2 regions of the Solibacillus sp. FSL W7-1436 genome follow, and region 1 is predicted to be linked to the other one. Evidence: riboswitches for the same ligand, from Rfam matches in the RefSeq annotation. Region 1 holds a riboswitch; the other holds the start of a gene.
What was found. A riboswitch is a leader RNA that binds a small molecule or an ion and turns the genes downstream of it on or off. The one in region 1 is predicted to bind S-adenosylmethionine.

Region 1 (6,262 bases):
ACCGGTCCATCATACTGATCTGCAATTTTCGTTTCAGTAAAGCGACGTGACAATGCCGCGCCCCCTACTAATATCGGAATATCGATACCGGCTTCTTTAAAGTCCTGTGCAGTAATGACCATTTGCTGAGCCGATTTTACAAGTAAACCTGACAAGCCGATAAAGTCGGGTTTTTCTCTTCGAATTGTTTCAATCAGCTGTGCAGGTGTTACTTTAATTCCTAAATCTACTACACGATAGCCGTTATTGCTTAGAATAATGTCAACAAGGTTTTTCCCGATATCATGAACATCGCCTTTTACTGTCGCCAATACCATCGTCCCTTTATTGGCACTCGTATCGCCTTTTTCCATGAACTGCTCCAAATGAGCAACCGCTGCTTTCATGACACCGGCACTTTGAAGCACTTCTGCTACAATCAGCTGGTTTTCGTTAAACAGCTTGCCGACTTCCGCCATCCCTGCCATTAATGGTCCATTAATAATATCAAGCGGTGTATCGAACTTTTCAAGGGCTGCATTTAAATCTTCAATTAACCCTTCCTTCGTACCTTCCAATATGTAATACGCAAGGCGTTCTTCCACTGTCGCCGGTAATTCTTTCACGACGGCATCTTTCTTTTTATCACGGTAAAAGTCAGTAAATACAGCGAGCGTTTCATCGTTTGTATTGAAGATCAGGTCGTTCGCCAGCTTGATTTCCTCTTCAGGAATCGATGCATAGCGCTCCAGTTTTTCAGTATTTACAATCGCATAGTCCAGGCCAGCTTGTGTACAGTGATATAAGTACACCGCATTCAATACTTCACGTCCAACCGGCGGTAAACCGAACGAAACATTACTTACACCAAGCACTGTTAAGCAGCCTGGTAAATGTTCCTTAATCATGCGAATTCCTTCGATTGTTTCCTCAGCAGCACCGATATATTGCTCATCACCTGTACCTACCGGGAACATTAGCGGGTCAAAGATAATATCTTCTGCTGACATGCCCCATTTTTCTGTTAAGAGTTTATAAGAACGCTTCGCCACTTCAAGCTTCTGTTCACGTGTAATAGCCATTCCAGTTTCATCAATCGTACCGACAACAAGCGATGCCCCATATTTTTTCACAAGTGGCATCACAGCATCGAAACGCTCTTCGCCATCTTCCAGGTTAATGGAGTTAATAATAGCCTTACCTTGCGAAAACTTCAGTGCGACTTCCATTACTTTTTCATCTGTCGAGTCAATTACAAGCGGTACTTTAACTTTTTTCACAACTTCCTGCATAAAGTTTTTCATATCTTCCACTTCATCACGGTCAGGGTTTGCTAAACAAATATCGATGACATGTGCTCCGTTTTTCACCTGTGCACGTGCAATTTCCGCTGCTTCTTCAAATTTGCCGTCAACGATCAGGTTTTTGAATTTACGAGAGCCGATAACATTCGTACGCTCCCCGATAAATAACGGGCGCATTGATTCATCGTATTGCAATGGCTCGATACCTGATACGACATGTCCATGTGTTACATCTTTCGGCTCACGCGGTTTATAGCCATCTACCGCTTCACGGATCGCCGCAATATGTGCCGGCGTTGTACCACAGCAGCCGCCGACGATATTCAGCCAGCCTTTTTCTGCGAAGCCTTGCAGTTTTTTTGATAATGAATCCGGTGTTTCATGGTAGCAGCCTTCCTCGTCCGGTAAGCCGGCATTCGGATAACAGCTAATGTAGCCATTCGACAACTCTGCCAATGAACGGATATGATCGGTCATAAATTCCGGACCTGTCGCACAGTTCAGTCCGACAGACAATGGTTTAATATGTTCGATCGAAATATAAAATGCTTCGATTGATTGCCCGGCAAGCGTTGTTCCCATTGGCTCAATTGTCCCTGAAATCATGACAGGCAACTCTTTGCCAAGTTCCTCAAATGCACGGTGAATTGCAATCGTTCCTGCTTTAACATTCAGCATGTCCTGGGAAGTTTCCATTAAGATTAGATCCGCCCCAGCTTCGATTAGCGCTTTAGCCTGTATATAAAAGTTTTCTTCCAACTCTTCAAATGTAATACCGCCTGTTACCGACAATGTTTTTGTCGTAGGCCCGATTGCACCTGCAACAAAGCGCGGCCATTCTGGTGTCGAAAACTCTTTCGCTGCCTCCAGTGCAATTTCGACCGCCTGCTTATTAATGTCAACCGCCTTGTCGCCTAAGTCATATTCATCTAGAACAAGAGGTGTTCCGCCAAACGTATTTGTACAAATAATATCTGCGCCGGCAGCTAAATATTCACGGTGAATTTTGCCCAAAACATCAGGTCTCGTCAGTACCAGGTTTTCATTACAACCGTCCAAGTCCTCTCCGCCAAAATCTTCATATGTTAGGTTTTCTGCCTGAAGCATCGTCCCCATGGCACCATCGATGATAAGTATTCTTTTTTGTAATTGCTCATGAATCGGGTGATTATACATTCGACTGAACTCCTTTACTTTCCACATCATATTGTTTTACATAGTCCATTAATTCCAGCGTCATATCATAGCGTAAAAACGGTGTAATTAAGTAAATACCGTTAAAGTATTTGCATGCAGTATCGAGCAGCTCTTTCGCAATCGCGATTCCTTCTGCTGTCGATGCTTCCTTGTCATCCCCGCAGGCAGCCATACGCGCAAGTACTTCATCGGACAATTTAATGCCCGGTACTTCATGATGTAAAAATTCCGCGCTGCGTGAAGAAGTAAGCGGCATAATCCCGATATAGATCGGTGTTTCCAAATGCTTTGTCGCTTCATAGATTTCGATAATTTTTTCTTTCGTATAAACCGGCTGTGAAATAAAGTAATCTGCACCATGCTCGATTTTCTTCTCTAAACGGGCAACTGCACGGTCCAGCACGCGGACATTCGGATTAAAGGCAGCGGCTACCGAGAAATTCGCCTGTTTGCGCAGCGATTTCCCTGTAAAAGAACCGCCTTTATTTAGCTGTTTAATAAGAGAAATAAGCTCCATTGACGAAACATCATACACACTCGTCGCTCCCGGGAAATCCCCCACTTTTGTCGGGTCCCCTGTGATGACAAGAATATCATGGAGTTCCAGCGCATCAAGTCCCATTAAATGTGACTGAAGCCCGATTAAATTGCGGTCACGGCAAGTTAAATGCGGCAATGAACGAATTCCATGCTCTTTTAAAATAGCAGCCATCGCGATATTACTGATTCGCGGCGAAGCAAGTGAGTTATCAGCCATCATAATGACATCGGCGCCCGCTTTTGCCAGTTGTTTAGCCCCTTCGACAAATCCGTCAATTTCCAGATGACGCGGTGTATCAAGTTCCACAATAACAGAACGTTCACGTTTAGCCTTTTCATGGAGCGGCTCTTGTTTACGAGGCTCCGGAATACGGACAAATTGTGTTTGCCCATGTTTCGCTTCTTTCGTTTCGATCGGCTGCATATTCGCCAAACGTTTTTTTACAGCCGCAATATGCTTCGGGGTCGTTCCGCAGCAACCGCCAATTAAACGGACTCCCTGGTTTACAAGTTCAACGGCTGCTCGTGCGAAATAGTCGGTTTCCGATTCATAGACAACACGGCCATCTTCAATATCCAATAATGACGCATTCGGGTAAGCCGATAAAAAAGCCTTATCCGGTAAATTGACTCCTTCAAATGCCTGAATCGTATGGAAAGGACCTAAGCGACAGTTGCTCCCCACAATGTCCGCACCTAATCTTTCCAAATCCTGAAGTGCTTCGTTCAGAGACATTAAATTTTGAAGGACGCCCGGTTCCTGCATCGTCACCTGGGCAATGATCGGTAAATCAGTCATTGAACGTAGTAGATGGACACAGTGCGATAATTCTTCAAAATCGTAATACGTTTCCAGTAAAAATCCATCCGGGTTACCAGCTAGTAATACTTCGGCCTGCTCTTGGAATGCAGTTAAAATTTCGTCTAATGTCGCATCACTTTTTCGGATTCCGCGAATACCACCGATCGTCGCCAGAACATATTGCCCATCCAGGGAAGCAGCACGCTTTGCAATTTTTAAAGCAGCTTCGTTAAATTCCTTCACACGATTTTCATAGCCATAACGCGCAAGCTTAATCCGGTTTGCTCCATATGTATTTGTCTGAATAATATCTGCACCTGCCGCAATATATTCACCATGAATTTTCTCTATAATATCAGGACGTGCAATATTCATCTCTTCATGACAATAATCCAATCCATATGAATAAAGAAGTGTTCCGATTGCCCCGTCTGCTGTTAAAACCCGTGTTTGTAATTCTTCAAGTAAACCCATTGCCCTCACTCCATCATTTACAGTATTTTCAGTATATTAACGATATAAAAAAGCCTTCTTTCATTAAATAAAAGAAGGCATAATAGTTATCAACTTAATCCCTTCTCATCTTCTGGCATCCGCCACTGGATTTAGCACCTGACTTAACGTTGGTTGCTGAAGTTTCATCGGGCCAGTCCCTCGACTTCTCTTGATAAGAAAATAATATGAATTTTTAAAATAATTAAATGAATCATAACGTTATCTAATAGTTCCGTCAATACCCTTTAGCTGAATGAAGTATTTCTTTACATAATTCGACTAATAATCTGTTCAGCCGTTTTTTTGCCGTTTGAAATACAGGCACCGATTCCTACACCGAAATAGGCACATCCTGCCAAAAGAACATTCGGGTAATCTGTTCCCAGTTGCTGTATAACTTCCGATAATGCTTCATTATGCGCCAAATCATAACGGGGCATTTGGTCAATCCACTTTGTTACATTGACGACTGTCGGTTCCGCTTCAATACCCAGGCTGAGACGGATATCTTCCAATGCGACTTTCGTCAATTCTTCATCAGACATGGCTGCCAACTCTTCATAATGCGGATTAATATTTTTATAAAACAGGCGAACGAGTAAATTGCCTTCTGCAGACGTATGTTTCCATTTACGGCTCGTCCATGTAGACGCATTGCAAACTAAATCACTATTATGCGAAACGATAAATCCTGTCCCATCTGCCGGTAAAATATTGTCCGGTACATCAAAGCCCACATACATCGTTAAAGCGGATGCCGTTGTAAACTTTTTCAGCTGGTCTTCCAGCGCTTCATTCTGTATGACTTGGCGTACCGTTTCATTCGGGACCGCCAGTACAACAACATCCGCTAAAATTGTTTCATCTTCCAGCACGACTTCATATTGCTCGCCTAATTTATTGATTTGCTTTGTCACTGTCTTTTTCATGAATTCAACTTCCGGCAGCTGTTCTTCTAAACGATCGATCAGTGCCGATAACCCCGAACGGAAAGAAATAAATTTCTTGTTCGCAGCTTTTTCGAATTGCTCACGATGTGCCTCGAACCCTTTAATAATCGATCCGTAGTCGTTCTTATAGTCCACTAAATAAGGCAAAGTGGATGCCAGACTTAATTGATATAAATCGCCTGAATAAACACCAGCCAATACAGGGGCAATTTGCTTGCGGACAATTTCTTCTCCTAAAAAGTATTCCAAAAACGTACCGATCGAGCTTTCTTTTGTAAATCTAGTATTCGGGATTTCTAAATCTTGAAGTGCTCTCTTCTTTCCTTCTTCAGAAATTAATGTACTCGACATGAGCGATTCCACACTCATCGGAATACCGAATGTCGATCCTGCCGGGATTGCATGCAGCTCATTATTCGTATGAATGTAAGAAATGCCTGTTTCGTTATAGACAAGCTCTGATTCAAAATCAAGTTCTTTTACGAGCTTCAATACCTCCGGATGGCGAGCTACAATTGAGTCAGCCCCCGTTTCCATAATAAAGCCTTTATCCTTTTCGGAATGAATTTTCCCGCCTAAATATTCGTTCTTTTCAATCAGTATTAACCGCGCTTCCACGTTTTGCTCATGCATTTTATTTTTTAAATAATGCATCGTACATAGCCCGGTAATCCCGCCACCTACAACTACTACTGTTTTCATATCCATTCTCTCCTATTTCGATCACTTCTCTTTTATAAGTATAAACTTTTTTATACAAAATATGGTCTGTAGGGTATTACAATTTTCACAAACACATAAGAAAAGCCATCCTACCTGAAATTATGGTAGGACGGCTTCTTATACTATTTATAAGATAGTTGCTTTGTTAGGGAAATAATTTCTGCTTCCAAAGACATAGAGCGTTTATCAAAATAACGGATGCGTTCACTGCTGCGATTTTCCAAGTGTTTGTTAAGATCTAACATATTCACCGCATCGCTCGCAAATAGTTT
Region 2 (6,262 bases), 2.2 Mb from region 1:
AACGTTTAAAAGCATATCCTTCAGCAGCAAACATTAAAATGTAACTTTTTACCTGTTTTTAACGACCGACGAAAAAATAATACCTCTTTCCTTCTATTAAAAAACATTGTAAAATATTCAATACATACTATTAGTACCAAGTAGTAATTCTGAATTCGAAAGGAGCACAACACTTGATCAACGCATTAATTATTATTTGTGCTTATTTAATCGGTTCCATTCCATCAGCTTTGTGGATTGGCAAAATCTTTTACAAAACGGATATTCGACAACAAGGCAGCGGCAATCTAGGAACGACCAATACATTTAGAGTATTAGGCAAAAAACCGGGCATCGCCGTATTGCTTATTGATATATTGAAAGGGACGGCTGCGGTATTGCTCCCGTTATTGCCGTTTTTCGCTGACAGCACTGTCCATCCTTTAATCTTGGGTGTCATCGCGGCTGCTGGCCATATGTTCCCGATTTTTGCTAGTTTCCGTGGAGGAAAAGCGGTTGCTACCAGCGGCGGTGTTATTTTAGGCTATAATTTACCATTATTTTTAATTTTAATCATCGTATTTGTCATCGCCCTAAAGTTAACAAAGATGGTCAGCTTGTCTTCTATGATTGTATCCGCTGCAGCGGTTATTTATGTAATTGGGCATTGGATGATAACAGGTGAATATGCATTATTCATTTTAGTTGTTGTTCTGGCAGGCTTCATTTTTTACCGTCACCGTGAAAATATTAAGCGGATCAAAGCCGGTACCGAACCAAAAATCAAAGGATTTTAAACACTTGACTGAAGGAGTTTCCCTTCAGTCTTTTTTATACTTAAATTTTGGAACGCGGCCTTTGTAAGTTTTTTTTATTTACTGCATAATGACAGTAGAGGTGAAATATATGGAAATCAAACTGTCAGAAAAAGCACTCAATTGGTTTAAACAAGAGATGGAAGTAGAAAAAGGTGATTTTATTCGCTTTTATGCACGATATGGGGGTTCTTCACCTTTTCATGAAGGGTTTTCGCTAGGCATGACACGGGAGCAGCCCCATGAAATAGGCATCGAAAAGGTTGTGGAAGATATTCATTTCTACATCGAAAAATCCGACGAATGGTTTTTTAATGAACATCATTTAGTTGTAGATGTCGCCGATTCGTCCGATGAATTAACTTATTCGTATGAAAAATAAATGCCCTGTTCCCGCTTCCTAATACGAACAATTTGCCGCTCAAAAAGTTCAAATGTTTCGAATTTATTGTAAATCCATTTTTGCCGATTCAATCGTTATAATGAGTAAGGATTATATCGAGGATTGATGAGGGATTACATGTGAAAGTGAAACAGGAATTTTATTGGCGCTGCGTATTTTTCATCGCAGGCATCATTGTTTTATCATTAGGCGTCGCATTGACGATTAAAGGCCAAATACTTGGCGTCGGGTCGTGGGATGTCCTTCATATCGGACTGCAAAAAAACTTAGGCTTAACGGTCGGTATGTGGTCGATTATTTTAGGCTTGCTCATTCTGGCTGTCGATACGTTTTTCACGAAAAGATTGCCGAAAGTCGGAACTTATTTGGACATGTTCCTGACAGGGATTTTTATTGATATATTTTTGATTGTATTACCGGATGCGAATACGCTGTTGGAACAAACGTTGGCGTTTGCTGTCGGCGTAGTCCTGCTGGGCTTCGGCTGCGGAATGTATATGGTCGCAAACCTTGGTGTAGGACCTCGTGATACGCTAATGCTGCTGTTAGTGCACCGTCTCGGCTGGAGTGTCAACCGCGCACGTACGACAATGGAAGTAACGGTTGCCGTATTAGGGTTTGTATTGGGCGGACCAGTCGGAGTCGGTACGGTATTTATGGCGTTCGGCTTAGGGCCTGTCGTACAATGGGCGCTCAAATGGAACGGAAAGCTGTTCCACCGCGCAGCAGGTGTCGAAGGCGTTATTATATAAATAATGAGGAGAGCAAACATTATGCGTTTGCTTTTTTTTGTATTTAATTGTTACAATTTTCAAAAAATACTTTCGTAATAATGGAAAAAAGTGCATAGTAATAAGTGGAGGTGTTTTTAAATGATACATATTGAAAATATCCATTTATATCGCAATGACAAACAGATTTTAAACGATTTAAGCTGGCATGTACAAAAGGGACAGCATTGGGCTATTTTAGGGTTAAACGGCTCCGGCAAGACGACATTGCTGAAAGTAATTAACGGCTATATTTGGCCGAATGAAGGTAAGGTCCAAGTATTGGGTGAAACATACGGGAAAACATATATACCGAAACTGCGGACGCGGATCGGCTGGGTGAGCAATGCGATGATCGATAACTTCAACTGGCAGGATAATGCGATTGAAATCGTGCTCAGCGGAAAATTCGGTGCCCTTCGTCTGTTCAATGATGTGACGGAAGAAGAAATCGATCATGCGGTTTCGATCATGAAGCATTTTCACTGTGACCATTTAGCGAATAAATCATTCGAACATTTGTCGCAAGGTGAACGCCAGCGTGTGCAAATCGCAAGGGCGATTATGGCGGATCCGGAAATTCTAATATTGGATGAGCCGTGTGGCGGTCTGGACTTGATCGAACGGGAAAACCTGCTGCAAACGATTGAACAGATTGCAGAAGCAGACAACGGCCCTACCCTTATTTATGTGACGCACCATGTAGAAGAAATTCTGCCTTGTTTTAGCCATGTGCTATTAATGAAAGACGGAAAAAATATCGAAGCCAATGCACGCGAAGTTGTGTTAACAGACGAATTATTAAGCGATTTCTTCGGGCGGGAAATCAGTTTGCAGATCGAACGCGAACGTGCCTGGGTCGCGATTAAATAAAGAAGTTGGAAAATAAGTAAAAGTACCCTTGGATAAGAAGAAAATCCTTATTAAGAAATGGATACTTTTTAAAATTGATTGGAATGGAGGGGAGGCGACTCCTGCGGGAATAGCACGACGCCTGAGACTACAGGCTCAGGCCGTGCCCGCGGAAAGCGTCCGACCCGGAATGGAAATCAATTTTTAACGCTCAGCAAAAAAAGCTATTTTTCTCCTAGAGAAAAATAGCTTTTTGGGTTATGTTCCAGTTTTTAATTTATAAGCATTAAATATGATATTCAATATTTTCATCGACGTAATGCCATTCGTACGGTGTTTCTTGGTATACGTAGTAGTTCAGCCAGTTGTAGAACAACAGATGCGAATGAGCACGCCAAACATTTTTCGGTGCCTGCAGCGGGTCATTATTCGGGAAATAGTTGACCGGAATCTCCGTATTGTCCGGATCCTTCTCCTTATCGCGGAAGTACTCATCCGATAAAGTCGTTGCATCATATTCCAGATGCCCTGTGATCATAATATGTTTATTGTTTTTCGACTGAACGATAAACACGCCAGCATCATCCGAGTAGCTTAGTAGACGCAAGTCAGGGTGTGCCCGCACTTCATCAATCGAAACCGATGTGTGGCGTGAATGCGGTGCCACATACTCATCACTGAAACCCCGTACTAAATCAACGGTTAAATCCGTAATCACATGGGAATAAACACCGGAGCACTTTTTCGGCAATTCGAATTTTCCGATGCCAAAATGGTGATACAGGGCAGCTTGTGCGCCCCAACATATATACATGATTGAAGTGACATGATCATTTGCCCAGTCCATAACATGCGTAATTTCATTCCAGTAGCCTACATCTTCAAATTCCATTTTCTCGACTGGCGCTCCTGTAATAATGAGCCCATCAAAACGACGGTGCTTCACTTGGTCAAACGTCCGGTAAAAAGTATCTAAATGCGATTTGGAGACATTTTTTGATTCGTATGTAGCCGTGTTTAAAAATGTCACATCTACCTGTAATGGTGTATTACCGAGTAAGCGCAGCAATTGCAGTTCGGTTTTCTCTTTTTCAGGCATTAAATTAAACACTAAAATATTTAACGGTCGGATTTGTTGCGTTTTCGCACGGTCTTCCTCCATGACGAAAATCTTCTCTTTTCTAAGCAGCTCACCCGCCGGTAAATGTTTCGGAATATTAATCGGCATTCCACTTTCCCCCTCATAAACTTTTTCAACTATCCTTTAATAATCTGTGGTATTCAGGCAATGCATTGTTTTACGAGCGAAACGAAACCGTTCCGGAACAATATAAAAAGCCCCTCTCAATCCAGCAAAACAGAATTGAGAGGGGCTTTTTTACCCGTTCTTATCTGCCAAGGTTCACACCTTGCTGGAAGTAGCACCTTTCTAGTATGACTAGAGGTTGCTGAAGCATCATAAGGCCAAGTCCCTCCGCTTCTCTTGATAAGACTATTAAATTGTCATTAGTGTATCATGTACTTTATAATTTTGCAATAATTCCAAAAATATTATTTTACTCTTCCTGCAGCTGTTCTTTTTCTATATTGAATAAGATGGTTTCCAGCCGTTCATCCCATACACGTGTCAATGTATTGTATACCCGCACAAAATGCCTGTTTTCCTTTTGATCGAACAGTAAAAAACACAGGACCGGAATATCATTAATCTGAATCGATTCCGTCGAAACAACACTTGTTATATAATGCGGTACTTCATCTTCCGCCACCGGCTGTTCCGAAAGTTGCTGTTGAATAAAATCAACGAGCAACGTCTCTTCAATCGCTTCGATTTCTTCTGTTTCGATTGTCGGGAAAGGCTCCGGAAATTCTTCCAGATCCGCAAATTCCTCCAGGTCACCCCCGAGTGGCTGTTCATGAATCGGGCTGTATTGAATGAAATAACTTGTTTCTTCAAGTTCCTCTTCAAAAATGCCCGATTCCAGCTGTGCTTTCCCTTTGGCAGTAAGTGCAAATTCCTGTTCCTTCACAATCATACCCAGTCGTAACATTTTATTCGTCAAATCATGAATAAATAACAGTTCCACCAATAAAATTTCGGCTAATAGCTCCACATTTTTCAGTTTCGCCTTCTCAAATGAAATGAGCATCATTTTCATCAAAATATCCATGACATTACGCATTACCGGATGATATTTCACTTCCAATGTGTGAATCGGAATGGCATACTGCATTTGTTTTTTGATTTCAACGGGTGGATTTTGGGTGAGTTCTTTCTGCAGCTGTAAAACTGTATTTTGTAAATCCATTCAATCCAATCCCCCTGTTTCTACACAGCAAAATAGCCGTCTTGCTCTTTTACTGTCGTTAATACATGGGCATACATATCCCTTGTTTTCGCGCTCTTTGGACGCTTTGTGAACATTTCGGTACTGCCGACCATAATGAGCAGTTCCCGTGCGCGGGACAAGGCAACATTCAGACGGCGGTAATCTTTCGCAAATCCGATTTCTCCGCGCTCATTGTCATGATTCCGCACCATGCTGACGATAATGACATCCATCTCCATCCCTTGGAATTTATCGACGGATCCTGTACGGATGTGTAAATGCGGTACACTGATTTCCTGGTCGATCAGACGATTGATGCGCTTCACCTGCTCCGCGTAGAATGATATAACACCAACCGATTTTAATGCGTCCTGTGGAATCAGCCCTTGAGCTTTCGCCTGTTCTGTTGCGGCATTTAATTCAAGCAGCTGCTGTTTAATCTGTTCCAGCTCCGCTAAATTGAATAAACTCGAACCTTCTTTCATACGCTCTTCAAAATACGGCTTGGCATTCGGAATATCAAGCCATAGTAAATGGTGATTTCGTGTAATTTTTGATGTTTCAAGGAAATGATCACGTACGGCATCTGAATCCTCCAAACCACATTGCAGCTGTTCGGATTCATTTTCGTAAAACGGTGTGATAGTTGACATAATATTTTTATGCATTCGATATTGGAGTGCGAGCATCGTTTTGTTTTGCGATGGCAAATTGTTATAAAGACGCTCGAACAATGATTCTTCCAGTAACTTTTCAAGCTCCCGTTTTTCTTCAAATGTTGTACTTTCCTTCACAACTTGCTCCAATGTCTCTTCAAATGTCGCATCGCCTACAAGCGGCGGCAGCTGGTGATGGTCCCCAACTAAAATGATTTTTGCGCCTTTTAACATCGGCAACAGCAGTTCCGGCGGTGTTGCTTTCGAAACTTCATCAATAATGACGACATCAAATGTCGGATAGTTGTCCATAAACTCTTTATTGGCCGATGCGACACAAGTTGTGCCGATCACATTGGCATGTTTTACATACAATTTGCGGATTTCGTCCAAGTCATGGGCATTGGCATTTTTCAGCAGACCGTGCCATTCGTTTTGAAGTTCTGCCGTTACCGGA

Region 2: it holds a riboswitch for S-adenosylmethionine, as region 1 does, so the genes downstream of both, metA (homoserine O-acetyltransferase MetA) here and MKX73_RS05130 (bifunctional homocysteine S-methyltransferase/methylenetetrahydrofolate reductase) in region 1, are expected to answer to the same signal.

Annotation. Positions count from the first base shown of each region.
Region 1 is NZ_JBBOWV010000001.1:1,024,204-1,030,465, forward strand. It holds gene metH (methionine synthase) at 1-2,459, opposite strand, end outside; gene MKX73_RS05130 (bifunctional homocysteine S-methyltransferase/methylenetetrahydrofolate reductase) at 2,452-4,296, opposite strand; SAM riboswitch class I at 4,399-4,496, opposite strand; gene hemG (protoporphyrinogen oxidase) at 4,584-5,969, opposite strand; gene MKX73_RS05140 (chemotaxis protein) at 6,113-6,262, opposite strand, start outside.
Region 2 is NZ_JBBOWV010000001.1:3,215,666-3,221,927, reverse strand. It holds gene plsY (glycerol-3-phosphate 1-O-acyltransferase PlsY) at 174-776, shown strand; gene MKX73_RS15905 (HesB/YadR/YfhF family protein) at 886-1,176, shown strand; gene MKX73_RS15900 (YczE/YyaS/YitT family protein) at 1,323-1,949, shown strand; gene MKX73_RS15895 (ABC transporter ATP-binding protein) at 2,070-2,840, shown strand; gene metA (homoserine O-acetyltransferase MetA) at 3,106-4,047, opposite strand; SAM riboswitch class I at 4,205-4,312, opposite strand; gene MKX73_RS15885 (nucleoside-diphosphate sugar epimerase) at 4,376-5,128, opposite strand; gene MKX73_RS15880 (AAA domain-containing protein) at 5,149-6,262, opposite strand, start outside.